Regions from separate parts of the Massilia varians genome, predicted to be linked through region 1. Evidence: predicted binding sites of a transcription regulator. Region 1 holds the regulator's gene; the other holds the start of a gene.
The links. The regulator LexA, encoded in region 1, represses DNA repair genes until DNA is damaged. The targets are predictions, from matches to a motif close to ACTGTATNNNNATACAGT.
Positions count from the first base shown of each region.

Region 2: a site for LexA is predicted at 4,022-4,039, ahead of MasN3_RS24360 (putative DNA modification/repair radical SAM protein). Genes of this name have one in related genera too.

Region 1 is NZ_AP026966.1:4,297,174-4,304,296, forward strand. Features, by position in the region: gene MasN3_RS19430 (inorganic phosphate transporter) at 1-60, opposite strand, end outside; gene MasN3_RS19435 (DUF47 domain-containing protein) at 96-722, opposite strand; gene MasN3_RS19440 (replicative DNA helicase) at 810-2,195, opposite strand; gene rplI (50S ribosomal protein L9) at 2,302-2,754, opposite strand; gene rpsR (30S ribosomal protein S18) at 2,792-3,082, opposite strand; gene priB (primosomal replication protein N) at 3,125-3,415, opposite strand; gene rpsF (30S ribosomal protein S6) at 3,444-3,830, opposite strand; gene lexA (transcriptional repressor LexA) at 4,101-4,733, shown strand; gene MasN3_RS19470 (tetratricopeptide repeat protein) at 4,795-5,529, opposite strand; gene MasN3_RS19475 (cystathionine gamma-synthase family protein) at 5,741-6,979, opposite strand; gene purF (amidophosphoribosyltransferase) at 6,984-7,123, opposite strand, start outside.
Region 2 is NZ_AP026966.1:5,393,744-5,400,866, reverse strand. Features, by position in the region: gene MasN3_RS24370 (SEL1-like repeat protein) at 1-802, shown strand, start outside; gene MasN3_RS24365 (M16 family metallopeptidase) at 922-3,738, shown strand; gene MasN3_RS24360 (putative DNA modification/repair radical SAM protein) at 4,052-5,281, shown strand; gene MasN3_RS24355 (UdgX family uracil-DNA binding protein) at 5,278-6,774, shown strand; gene MasN3_RS24350 (PEP-CTERM sorting domain-containing protein) at 6,940-7,123, shown strand, end outside.

The DNA of each region.
Region 1 (7,123 bases):
CACCAGTGCCAGCAGCACCAGGGAGCCCAGCACGTAAATGCTGATGTTAATAGTTTCCATGTTTGTTCTTGTTGTGCGCGTGGCGCGGTTGTCCGTTACGCGTTCTCGACGATGATGCCTTCGACGATGTTCGCCACGTCTTCGCAACGGTCGGTGACGGTTTCGAGGATCTCGTAGATGGCCTTCATCTTGATCAGGTTGCGCACGTCCGGCTCGTCGCGGAACAGCTTGGACATGGCGGCGCGCATCACGTGGTCGGCGTCGGATTCGAAACGGTCGATCTCTTCGCAGATGGCGACGATCTTCTGGGCGTTGCCCATGTCATGCAGCAGCGCGACGGCTTCCTGCACCTTCTTGCAGGCCGACAGGCACAGTTCGGCCAGGCGCGCGGCTTCCGGGGTCACGGCGTGCAGGTCGTACAGCGACACCGTCTGGGCCGCGTCTTCCATCATGTCGAGGATGTCGTCCATGCTGGTGATCAGCTTGTGGATGTCGTCGCGGTCGAGCGGGGTGATGAAGGTCTTGTGCAGCAGGTCGACGCATTCGTAGGTGATCTTGTCTGCTTGTTTTTCGATGCTTTCGACGGCGTGGGTGCGGTTTTCCAGGTCGTCGAAGTTGGTCATCAGGCCAACCATTTCCTGTGCCCCCTTCACGCACAGGGCGGCGTGTTGGTTGAACAGGTCAAAAAACTTGCCCTCCTGGGGCATCAGGCGTCCGAACATATTATTCTCCGTTGTGAATCTCTTGGGACTTCGAGACCGCTGCCACGGCTGGCAGCGGCGAGGTGGTAAATTCGCGGCTTGTTGCTGTTAATCGCCCTGATAGATGCTCAGGTTACCGCTGTAGTTGCCAAACTTGGTGTAGGAGCCGATCCAGGTAAGACGAATCGCCCCGATCGGGCCATTACGCTGCTTACCGATGATGATTTCGGCGGTTCCTTTATCCGGCGAGTCGGGGTTGTAGACCTCGTCGCGATACAGGAAGATGATAACGTCCGCATCCTGTTCGATAGCGCCCGATTCGCGCAGGTCGGACATGACGGGTCGTTTATTGGGTCGCTGTTCCAGGGAACGGTTCAGCTGGGACAGTGCGATGACGGGACAATGCAGCTCTTTCGCCAGGCCTTTCAGGCTTCGCGAAATCTCGGAAATCTCGGCGGCGCGGTTGTCGCCCGGCTGGCTGCCCTGCATCAGCTGCAGGTAGTCGACGATGATCAGGCCCAGTTTGCCGCACTGGCGCGCCAGGCGTCGTGCCCGCGCGCGCATTTCGATGGGATTGAGCGCCGGCGTCTCGTCGATATAGAGCTGGGCGTCATTCATCTTCTGAATCGCGTGCGTCAGGCGCGGCCAGTCTTCGTCGTTCAGGCGGCCGGTACGCAGGCGGTGCTGGTCGAGCTGGCCCACGGAACCGAGCATACGCATGGCCAGCTGGGCGCCGCCCATTTCCATGGAAAACACAGCCACCGGCAGGCCGGCCTCGATCGCCACGTTCTCGCCGATGTTGACCGAGAACGCGGTCTTGCCCATCGACGGGCGGCCGGCGACGATCACCAGGTCGCCCGGCTGCAGGCCGGAGGTCATGCGATCGAGGTCGATGAAGCCGGTCGGCACGCCGGTGATCTCGCCCTGGTTCTCGCGCGAGTACAGCTCGTCGATGCGCTCGACCACCTGGGTGAGCAGCGGCTGGATCGGGTTCCAGCCCTGCTGGCCCCGGGCACCGGTTTCGGCGATCGCGAAGATCTTCGATTCGGCTTCGTCCAGCATCTGCTTGACTTCCTTGCCCTGCGGGTTGAAGGCGTTGCCCGAGATTTCGTCGGCGACCGTGATCAGGTTGCGCAGGATGCCGCGGTCGCGCACGATCTCGGCGTAGCGCCGGATGTTAGCCGCCGAGGGCGTGTTCTGCGCCATCGCGTTCAGGTACTGCAGGCCGCCCACCTCCTCGGCCTTGCCCAGCATGTTGCAGGCTTCGTAGACCGTGATCACGTCGGCCGGCTTGCCGGCGTTGATCAGGCGGACCATCTGTTCGAAGATGATGCGATGGTCGTAGCGGTAGAAATCCTCGGCGTGCATGAAGTCGGCAATGCGGTCCCAGGCCGCGTTATCGCGCAGCAGGCCGCCGATGACGGACTGTTCTGCTTCGATGGAATGCGGCGGGATGCGCAGGGAATCGACTTGCGGATCGGATGGGGAATTCATGGCGGGCATTATACCGTTTCCGGTCACACGGCTGAAATAATTGGCGAGTTTCCGGGAATAAAAAAAGCCGGGCGAACCCGGCTTTTTTCAATTATACAACAGCAGCTTAAGCGGCTTCGCCGACGACGGCGATGGTGATCTCGGACACGACGTCGGTGTGCAGCGCGACGGAGACCGGGAATTCGCCGGTGGTCTTCAGCGGGCCGGTCGGCATGCGAACCTGCGACTTCTCGACCGGGAAACCTTGCTTGCTCAGGGCTTCGGCGATGTCGAAGTTGGTGACCGAACCGAACAGACGGCCGTCCACGCCCGCCTTCTGGGCGATGGTGACGGTCATGCCGCTCAGCTTGTCGCCTTGCGCCTGGGCAGCTGCCAGCTTCTCGGCTGCTGCTTTTTCCAGTTCGGCGCGCTTGACTTCGAACTCGGCCACGGCGGCCTGGGTAGCGCGGCGTGCCATCTTTTGCGGGATCAGGAAGTTACGTGCGTAACCGTCCTTGACTTTGACGACGTCGCCCAGGTTACCGACGTTGACGACTTTTTCGAGCAGGATAACTTGCATATTTATTCTCCAGGTATTCTGACTGACGTGCCGCTGATTAAGCGTTGTGCAGGTCGGTGTACGGCAGCAGCGCGAGGTAGCGTGCGCGCTTGATGGCGGTGTCGACCTGGCGCTGGTAGTGCGCCTTGGTGCCGGTCAGGCGTGCCGGCATGATCTTGCCGTTTTCCTGGACGAAGTCCTTCAGGGTGTCGACGTCTTTGTAATCCACTTGCTCAACGCCGGCGGCGGTGAAGCGGCAGAACTTCTTGCGCTTGAACAGCGGGTTCTGCTGTTTGCGCTTCATTTTTTCTTTGGCTTTGTTTTTGTCGAACTTTTTACCGAATGCCATTTCGAGGCTCCTGTATCTAATCTAAGTTGCGCCAACCTACAGTTAGGCGGCACTGAAATCAATGATGTGAAACACCAAGGCTTTGCTGTTGCGGTTTTTTCGTGCAAGGAATCCGTCGAAGCGGTAGGCGGCGCCGAGTTCGGCGCTTTCCAGCCTGCCTGAAATCTCGCCTGCGCCGAGCGCGGGGATTTCAAACGCGACCTGCCTTGCCACTCCGGCCTCGACCTGCTGCGAATCGTGCATCAGGATCGCGCCCACGATGGGGACGCCGGCCGGGGTGAAACGCAGGACGTCTCGCTCCGCGATGGTCGCGATGAGCTGGAACCGGTTCACTGCGCTCTACGAATTCCCGAGAAAAAACTTAGGCAGCAGCGGCCGGGGCAGCAGCAGCTGCTTCAGCGCGGTGGCTCTTGGCTGCGTCTTCGCGCTGGACCGACTTCATCATCGGCGACGGTGCGGTTTCGGCCTTCTTCATCTTGACGGTCAGGTGACGCAGGACGGCATCATTGAACTTGAATGCGGTTTCCAGCTCGACCAGGGTCTCGTTGTCGCACTCGATGTTCATGCAGATGTAGTGAGCCTTCGGCAGCTTCTGGATCTGGTAAGCCATCTGGCGACGGCCCCAGTCTTCCACGCGATGGATGTTACCGCCGCGGCTGGTGACCGTGGTCTTGTAACGCTCGATCATCGCCGGAACTTGCTCGCTCTGGTCCGGGTGGACGATAAAAACGATTTCATAATGACGCATGCAACACTCCTTGAGGACGTTTAAACAAATGCCCACCTCGGCGTCAAGACGAGTGTGGGAAGGGAAAGCCTTCGATTATAGCCTGAAAACTCGGCGGATGGAAACCCGGGCATGGTCCGGGCCGGCGACGGACCGCAAAAAGCGGGCAGGTGCGCCACGAATGCAGCAGTTGCGCACATTTTTTGCAGTTTTCCCGTGTTTGCCCTTGCGTATATCAGAATACTGTACAAAAATACAGTCTGCTCTTACAACTAATGCCGTATACCACCCATGCTCAAGCTCACTGCAAGGCAAGAACAGATCCTTAACCTGATCAAGGAAGCGATCGAAAACACCGGCTTCCCGCCGACCCGCGCCGAAATCGCGGCCGAGCTGGGTTTCAAGTCGGCCAATGCGGCCGAAGAACACCTGCAGGCCCTGGCGCGCAAGGGCGCGATCGAGATTTCGCCGGGCACCTCGCGCGGCATCCGCCTGGTCGGCGCCTCGGTCGAGCAGATCCCGATGCCGCCCCCGAACCTCATGATGTCGCTGCCGCTGGTTGGCCGCGTAGCCGCCGGTTCGCCGATCCTGGCCCAGGAACACGTCGAGGCCACCTACTCCGTGGACGCCGCCATGTTCTCGGCGCGCCCCGACTTCCTGCTGAAGGTCAAGGGCTGGTCGATGCGCGATGCCGGCATCTGCGACGGCGACTTCCTGGCCGTCAAGAAGATCGACAGCGCCAAGAACGGCCAGATCGTGGTGGCCCGCCTGGGCGAAGAAGTCACCGTCAAGCGCTACCGCAAGACCGGCAACCTGGTCGAACTGCTGCCGGAGAATCCGGACTTCAAGGTGATCCAGGTGAACCCGGAAGACGAGTTCGCGCTCGAGGGTCTCGCTGTCGGCCTGATGCGCAGCTGGCACTAAGAGCGCCCAACAATTCCCTTTTTGTTAGGCGCTCCAGTCGTGAAGCCGCCTCCCCGGCGGCTTACTGAATCTTCTTGTCCGCCCAGTGTGAATCCTTCTTGATGGAATTCACTACCTTGTTGTGCTCCGCCACGTAGGCCTCGGTCGCCGAGCGCCAGGCAGCATAGTCGGCCAGCACCAGCTTCGAACTCACCTTCGCTTCCTCGCTCAGGTTTTCCTGCAGCTGCGCCAGGTAGGCGTTCGATTGCTCGATCTCTTCCTTGTTCATCAGCTTCTGGACGTCGGCCGGAATCCGCTTGGACAGCGGCATCGCCGCGTTCAGGTTGGTGACGTACTTGTTGTAGCACTCCTGCCAGGTCTGCACGGCCGCACTGATGCGGTCGATGTCGGCATTGACCTTTGACATTGCCGGAATGCGCGGCGTGGTGCAGCGGAACTCGCCCGATTTCAGGTCTTCGCCGTCATAGCCCTTGATCCAGTAATCGATGTCCTTGCGGCGCTTGGCGCGCTGCTCGATCAGCTCGAGCGAAGCGATCGCGACCTTGTTGCCCTTGGCGGCGGCTTTCTTGAACAGGTCGAGCGCCCTGGCTTCATCGACCTCCCCTGCCTCGCCGTAGAAATACATCTGGCCCAGCGCCTGCTGGGCGGCCGGATTGCCGGCATTGGCCAGCTTGGTGTAGATCTTCAGCGCGCCCGCGTAGTCCTTCTTGTCGAACAGGGCATTGGCGTCTTCCAGCTCGCCGGCAAAGGCGGCGCCGCACAGCAGCAGGGATGCAAGGAACAGCTTGGTCTTCATGGGCAGGTGGATGAGGTAAATGGAAAGCCCATGATAGCGGCAATGTGCCGCCCTGCTCAACCGCTGAAACAAAATGATGGGCATAGGGGTGATCTGGTCCAGTGGACCGGATCACGCTCCGCCGACCGCGCGTTCAACACCAGTATGCATTGCGGCAGAGCATGCCGAAGTTGAACGCGCGGTCGGACAAGCCGACCACCCTACATATGCCTTATGCGTCGAGCGCCTGGCGGAAGTCCGCCAGCAGGTCCTCGGTGTCCTCGATGCCCACCGAGACCCGGATCAGGGACTCGGCGATGCCCATGCTGGCGCGCCGCTCTGCGCCCATCTCGAAGAAGATGGTGTGCGCCACCGGGATCACCAGGGTGCGGGTGTCGCCCAGGTTGCTGGCCGGGATGCCGAGCTTCAGGCGGTTCAGGTAGTCGAAGGGGTCGATGCTGTCGACCAGCTCGAAGCTCATCAGGGAACCGCCGGTACGGAACAGCGACGTGACGATGCCGTTCTGCGGATGCGAAGCCAGGCCCGGATAGTGGACCGCCGCCACGCGCTCATCCGCCTCCAGCATCCGCGCCAGCGCCAGCGCGTTGGCGCTGGTACGCTCCATGCGCAGCGCCAGCGTCTCGGCGCCCACCGCGATGTGGTGCGCCGCTTCCGGCCCGAGGGCCGCGCCGAAGTCGCGCAGGGCCTTGGCGCGCAGCTGGGCCAGGCCCTGGGCAGCTGGCGGCTGCTTGCGGAAGTTGGCCGCGATGTGCGGGTAGGCGCTCCAGTCGAACAGGCCGGTGTCGGTCAGGGCGCCGCCGAGCGCGATGCCGTGGCCGGCGATCGACTTGGTCAGCGAGTTGACCACCAGGCCCGCCCCCACCGCCTTCGGGCGGAACAGGTAAGGCGTGGTCATGGTGTTGTCGACCACGTACAGGATGCCGCGCTCGCGGCACAGCTGGCCGATGCGCGCCAGGTCCGCCACCTGGGTGCGCGGGTTGGCGATGGTCTCGACGAACACCATGCGGGTATCGGGACGCAGCGCCGCTGCCACGTTGGCGACGTCGGTCGCATCGACGAAGTCCACCGCCACGCCCTGGCTCGATACCGTCTGCCACAGGCTGTTGGTGTTACCGAACAGGAAGGACGACGAGACGATGTGGTCGCCCGCCCTCAGCAGGCCCTGGAACAGCGCGCCGATCGCGCCCATGCCGGTGGCGAAGCAGATGGTGCCGACCCCGTCTTCCATCTTGCTGATCTTGTCCTCGAGCGCGCTGACCGTCGGGTTGCCCTGGCGGCCGTAGCGGAAGCCCGGTTCCTTGCCCTGGAAGACCGAGGCCAGCTGGCGCGCGTCCTGGTAGCCGAAGGCCACCGAGGTATGCACCGGCTTGTGCAGCGAGCCCTGCTCGATCGCTTTGCGGCGGTCGTTGTGCAGGATGGTGGTGGTGAAACCGTACTTCTGCTCGCTCATGGTCTTACTCCGCCGTGGCCGGACGGTTGAGGTTGAGCTGATTGGTGGCCGCATCCTCGACGCCCTTGCTGCCGCCCTTGTGGCGCGCCGATTCCTGGCGGTCGAGGTATTCCGGGGTCACGTCGCCGGTCACGTAGACGCCGT
Region 2 (7,123 bases), 1.1 Mb from region 1:
CTACGACAGCGGCCACGGCGTGCCGCGCGACGAAGCGCTGGCGCTGCACTGGTACCGCCGCGCGGCCGAACAAGGCCATGCCGGCGCCCAGGACAACCTCGGCGTGCGCTACGAGCACGGGCAGGGCGTCGAACGCGATTGGACCCAGGCCGCGCACTGGTACCGCCAGGCCGCCGAGCAGGGCATGCCCTCGGCCCAGTACCATCTCGGCCAGCTGTTCGATGCCGGCAGCGGCGTGCCGCAGGACCCCGCCCAGGCGGCGCACTGGTACCGCAAGGCGGCCGAGCAGGGCCACCTGCGCGCCCAGTTCGACCTCGGCCTGCGCTACGAAGGCGGGATCGGCGTGGCGCGCGACGAGGCGCAGGCGCTGGAGTGGTACCGCCGCGCGGCGGCCCAGGATTACGCGCCGGCCCAGTACATGGTGGGCGTGCTGCTGGACCGCGCCGAACACGCCGATCCAAGCGAAGCGACCGACTGGTTTCACAAGGCCGCCGACCAGGGCCACGCGCTGGCGCAGTTCGAGCTGGGCCTGCGCCACGACTGCGGCAAGGGCATCGAGCGCGACTACGAAGCGGCGCATTTCTGGTACCTGTGCGCGGCGCGCCAGGGCCATGCGCGCGCCCAGTTCAACCTTGGCGTGATGTACTCGGCGGGGCAGGGCGTGCAGCGCGACCTGGTCGAGGCCTATGCCTGGCTGCAGCGCGCGGGCGGCGCCGGCGTCGCCGCCGCGTCAGGCTATCTGAAGAAGATCGCGGCGCGCATGGAGCCGCAGTTGCTGGCGCAGGCGCAGGCTTCTTCCTGAGTTTCCCCACTGGCGCAAGCCCGGCGATTCCTGTAGGGTGGTCGGCTCTGCCGACCGCGCGTCCAACCGGCGCGCGATTCGACGGGACGCATACATACAACAACTGTCCACGAGACGCCATGAAAAAACTCGCACTGCCCATCCTGCTCGGTATCGCAGCCGCAGCAGCCCTGCCTTCCCACGCCGCCGCACCCGCTACGAAGCAAACCGTCTTCGACCGCAAGGCCTACAGCATCGACCATAAAAAATTCGTGTTGCCCAACGGCCTGACCCTGCTGGTCCACGCCGACCACAGCGTGCCGGTGGTCGGCGTGAACATGTGGTACCACGTCGGTTCGCGCAACGAGAAGCGCGGCAAGACCGGCTTCGCCCACCTGTTCGAGCACTTCTTCTTCAACGGTTCCGAGAACTACCCGCACGGCTTCCGCGAGGCGATGGACGACCTGGGCGCGAACAACCGCAACGGCACCACCAACGTCGACCGCACCAACTTCTTCGAAGACGTGCCGGTGTCGGCGCTGGAGCGCACCCTGTTCCTGGAATCGGACCGCATGGGCTTCCTGGGCAACTACATCTCGCAGGCGATGCTGGAGCGCGAGCGCGGCGTGGTGCAGAACGAGAAGCGCCAGGGCGAGAACCAGCCGTATGGCCGCGTGCGCATGGAAATATCAAGCAAGATGTACCCGTACTCGCACCCGTATTCGTGGTCGACCATCGGCTACATGGAAGACCTGCAGGCCGCCTCGCTGGACGACATCAAGGAGTGGTACCGCACCTATTACGGCCCGAACAACGCGGTGATCTCGCTGGCCGGCGACATCACCCCGGAACGCGCCTATGAGCTGGTGAACAAGTACTTCGGCGCGATCCCGCCCGGTCCGCCGCTGCCGCGCCTTGAAAAATGGATCCCCCAGCTGGACCGCAACATCCGCGACGAGATGGAAGACCACGTGCCGCAGGTGCGCATCTACCGCAGCTGGCACACCTCCTCGTGGAAGGACGCCGACACCCAGCGCCTGAACCTGCTGGCCGGCGTGCTGGCCGGCTCGAAGAACGCGCGCCTGGACAAGCGCCTGGTGTACGAGAAGGGCATGGCGACCGGCGTCTCGGCCTACGTGAACGATGCGGAACTGGGCGGCACGTTCAACCTGTCCGTCACCGTCAAGCCGGGCGTCGATCCGGCGGAAGTCGAACGCGAGATGGAGCGCGTGGTGGCCGAGCTGCTCGACAAGGGCCCGCTTGACGCGGAACTCAAGCGCGTGAAGACCCGCGACCTGGCCGATTTCGCGCGCGGCCTGGAGCGCGTGGGCGGCATGGGCGGCCGCAACGACGTGCTGGCCGAGAGCCAGACCTACGGCGGCAAGCCGGACGCCTACCTCGACCGCCTCGAGCTGTTCGCCACCAGCACCCCGGCGGACGTCAAGGCCGCTGCCAACCGCTGGCTGCGCGCCAACCACTACACCATGACCGTGCGGCCCTCGGCCAAGCTGGCGGCCACCAAGTCGACCCTGGACCGCAAGCAGCTGCCCGCATTGGGCGAGGCGCCGGACGTGAAGTTCCCGGCACTGCAGCGCGCCCAGCTGAAGAACGGCCTGAAGGTCGTGCTGCTCGAACGTCACACCGCCCCGATCGTCAACGTCTCGCTGGCGGTCGACGCCGGCGCGGCCTCGGACACCGCGGCCAAGGCCGGCGCCGCCTCGCTGGCGGTCGACGCCGGCGCGGCCTCGGACACCGCGGCCAAGGCCGGCGCCGCCTCGCTGGCGCTCGACCTGCTGGACAAGGGCACGACATCGCGTGACGCCTTCGCGCTGTCGGACGCGCTGGAAAACCTGGGCGCGCGCCTGGGCACCGCTACCAACCAGGACCAGTCGCTGGTGCGCCTGCAGGCCACCAGCGCCAACCTGGCGCCATCCCTCAAGCTGATGGCCGAGGCGGCGCTGAGCCCGAGCTTCCCGCAAGACCAGTTCGCGCTGTCGAAGAGCCGCCGCATCGCCGCCATCGGCCAGGAAAAGGCCCAGCCGAACAGCCTGGCCCTGCGCCTGATCCCGGCGGTGCTGTATGGCCCTGAGCATGCCTACGGCAAGCCGGCTTCCGGCTTCGAAGGCAGCGTCCAGGGCTTGAGCCGCGACGACCTGATGGCATGGCACGGCACCTGGTTCAAGCCGGGCAGCGCCACCATCGTCGTGGCCGGCGATACCACCATGGACAAGCTGCTGCCGGCGCTGGAAGCGAGCTTCGGCAAGTGGCAGCAGGGCAGCGCCCCGGCCAAGCAGATGGCCACCGTGCCGCCGACCCGCGGCAAGCGCCTGATCCTGATCGACAAGCCGGACGCGCCGCAGTCGACCATCGTCGCGACCCACGTGTCGCAGCCCAACGGCCAGCCGGAAGACCTGGCGATGGAGCCGGTGATGACCAACTTCGGCGGCATCGCCACCTCGCGCCTGAACCGCAACCTGCGCCTGGACAAGCACTGGAGCTACGGCACCCAGGCGCGCCTGCCGGACGTGCGCGGCCAGCGTCCGTTCTACATCATCGCGCCGGTGCAGACCGACAAGACGGTCGAAGCCATGCGTGAGGTCCAGAAGGAACTGCGCGGCGTGGCCGGCGAGCGTCCGCTGGTGGGCCTTGAATACGAGAGCATCATGCGCAACATGACCTCGCGCCTGCCGGGCCGCTTCTCCACCCTCGCCGCGCTCGAAGCGGCAGGGCTGGACGCCGTCAACCTGAGCCTGGCCGACGATTACTGGACCAGCTACGCGTCGAACGTGCGCGCGCTCAAGCCGGAGCAGCTGGCCGCGGCCTCGAGCAAGTTCATCAAGCCGGACGAAGCGGTGTGGATGGTGATCGGCGACCTGCGCAAGATCGAGGCCGGCGTGCGCTCGCTCGGCTGGGGCGAGGTGACCGTGGTCGATGCGGACGGCAAGCCGATTCGTTGATCTGATGTTGTAATGGAAAGCCCGGTCTGTTGACCGTAATGCCGTTCAGTTAAGCGTAGGGTGGCCGGGTTTCCCGGCCGCGCGTTCAACTCCATTTTGCTCTGCCACAGTGCATTGGTGATTTGGACGCGCGGTCGGCGAAGCCGACCACCCTACATTTTTACGCTAACTGAACGGCATTAGTCTGTTGACCGGGTTTTTTTACGTCTTGTCCCTCCTTTGAACCGGCGGAGGGCCGGTACAGGTGCGCCCACCGGCCCTGTGCATACGCGCGCGATAGTATACTGTATGCCCATACAGTTCAAGGCATGCGATGGAACTCAGCGACAAACTGGAAATCCTGGCCGACGCCGCGAAATACGATGCGTCCTGCGCCAGCAGTGGCGCGCCCAAGCGTTCGTCGGAGGACAAGGACGGCTTCGGCGCCACCACCGGCATGGGCATCTGTCACAGCTATACGCCGGACGGCCGCTGTGTCTCGCTGCTCAAGATCCTGCTTACCAACTTCTGCATCTACGACTGCCAGTACTGCATCAACCGCCGCACGTCCAACGTGCCGCGCGCGCGCTTCTCGGTGGACGAGGTGGTCAAGCTCACCCATGATTTCTACGTCCGCAACTACATCGACGGCCTGTTCCTGAGCTCGGGCATCATCCAGTCGGCCGACTACACGATGGAACAGCTGGTGGCCGTGGCGCGCCAGCTGCGTCAGGTGCACAAGTTCCGCGGCTACATCCACCTCAAGACCATTCCCGACGCCGACCCGCTGCTGATCGAAGAGGCGGGCCGCTGGGCCGATCGCCTGTCGGTGAATATCGAGCTGCCGACCCACGACAGCGTGACCCGCCTGGCGCCCGAGAAAAACGTTCACACCATCAAGCTGGCGATGGGCTCGATCCGCCGCAAGCTCGACGAAAAGCGTGAAGAACCGAAGGCGCCGAACTTCGCGCCGGCCGGGCAGAGCACGCAAATGATCGTCGGCGCCGACGCCAGCGACGACCACACCATCCTGAACACCGCCGAAACCCTCTACGGCAGCTACAAGCTCAAGCGGGTGTACTACTCGGCCTTCAGCCCGATCCCGCAAAGCCCGAAGAGCGTGCCGCTGGCGCCGCCGCCGCTGCTGCGCGAGCACCGCCTATACCAGGCCGATTTCCTGCTGCGCGGCTACGGCTTCACCGCGGGCGAACTGATGCCCCAATCCGGCAACCTGGCGCTCGACGTCGATCCCAAGCTGGGCTGGGCGCTCGCCAACCGCGAGCACTTCCCGCTCGACCTGAACCGCGCCGACGAGACCATGATCGCGCGCGTGCCGGGCATCGGCATCCGCAACGCCAAGCGCATCGTCGAACTGCGCCGCATCCGCCGCATCCGCTGGGAAGACCTGTCGCGCCTGCGCTGCAGCATGAAGAAGCTGGCGCCCTTCATCGTCACGGCCGACTACAAGCCGGCGCAGGGCGCGGCCAGTTCCCATATCCTCCGGCGCCACCTGGCCGACGCGCCCGAGCAGATGAACCTGTGGCCGGAACTGCAGGCGGCATGAACACCGCCGCCACGCCCGGGGCGGTGCACGATTTCGCCGAGTGGCGCGAGGCGGCGCGCGCGCTGCTCAAGGCCGGCGTGCCGCCCGAGGCGGCCAACTGGGGCACGTTGGACGGCGGCGACCTGTTCTGGGGTGCGCCGGCCGCGACCGCGCCGGCCGATAATGGCGGCTCCCGATTGCAGGAAGCGCAATCGCCAGGACCGCCGGCCGCGCGCGTGCCGCGATCGCTGCTGGAGATGCTGCGACGCGCCGCGTGCTTCCGCGCCCCGGACCGCTGGGCTTTCCTGTACCGCGTGCTGTGGCGCTGGACGCGTGGCGAGCACGACGTGCAGTCGCCCGCCGATCCGGACGGCAGCCGCCTGCACGGCATGGTCAAGGCGGTGCGCCGCGAGGAGCACGACATGCATGCCTACATCCGATTCCGCGAGCGTCCGCCTGAAGCAGGCGACCCGCGCTTCGTCGCCTGGTTCGAGCCGCGCCACGACGTGCTGCCGCAGGTGGCCGAACACTTCGTGGCCCGCATGGGCAAAATCAGCTGGATGATCGCCACGCCCGAGGCCAGCGTGCTGTGGGACGGCCACACGCTGCACAATACCGGCCCCTTGATGTCGAGCGCCGCCGACCTTGACGATGCCGGCGAGGCGCTCTGGCTCACCTATTACCGCAGCATCTTCAACCCGGCGCGCGTCAACGCCCAGTTGATGCAAAGCCACATCCCTTCGCGCTTCTGGAAGAACCTGCCGGAAGGCGCGATCGTGCCTTCGCTGGTGAGCCAGGCCGAACTCGGGGCGCGCAAGATCGGGCAGGTCGAGGCGGTCGGCCGCAAGGGCGGCGCCACCATCCCGATCAGCGCCGAAGCCGCCCAACCCGACCGCGAGCAGCCCTCGAAACTCGACGAGTGCCGGCGCTGCGAGCTGTGGCAGTACGCCACCCAGGCGGTCGGCGGCGAAGGATCAAAACGCTCGCCCATCATGATCGTCGGCGAGCAGCCCGGCGACCAGGAAGACCTGGCCGGCAAGCCCTTCGTCGGCCCGGCCGGCAAACTGCTCGACCAGGTATTCGCCCAGGCCGAGCTCGACCGCAAGGCCATCTACCTCACCAACGCCGTCAAGCATTTCAAGTGGGAGCCGCGCGGCAAGCGCCGCCTGCACAAGACCCCGGTGCAGCGCGAGATCGAGGCTTGCCACTACTGGCTGGAAAAGGAACTGGCGGCGGTCAGGCCGAAGGTGATCGTGGCCATGGGCGCGACGGCGCTGAAGTCCGTGATGCGCAAGGGCACGGTGGCTTTGAAGGACTTCCTCGGCAAGCCGGTCCGCATCGACGGCGCCTGGCTGGTGACCATCTACCATCCGTCCTATGTGCTGCGGGTGCCGGACGAAGCGGCCAAGCACGAAGCCTTTTCCGTCATGGTGAAGGGCTTGAGGCTGGCGCATGAACTGCTCGCGCGGCCGGATATGCCGGACCCGGATGAAGACGCTCAAGGCGGCCGCTGACATTCTTGTATGGCGTGAACAAGAGATAAAACTTGTCGAAAAGATTTACATCTTCAGCGGAAGAGTCTCGACCAATTTCTGTAAGTAATTAATTCTATTAGTAAATTTCTTTTAGGCACACTTCCTGCTTTGGAGTAAGAAAACACTTCACCAAACTAGGATCGCATGAAGACTTTTACTCTCTTGAGCGCTGCTGTTCTGGCAACAAGCATGGCTGCATCCGCGCAAGCGGCACTCATCACGTATTCCAGCCTGAGCAACTTCCAGGCGGCGGCGGGGGCAACCACGCTGGAGACGTTCAGCAGTGCAAAGCTCGGCGTGAGCAATGCCAACTATCTGGGAAGCTTCA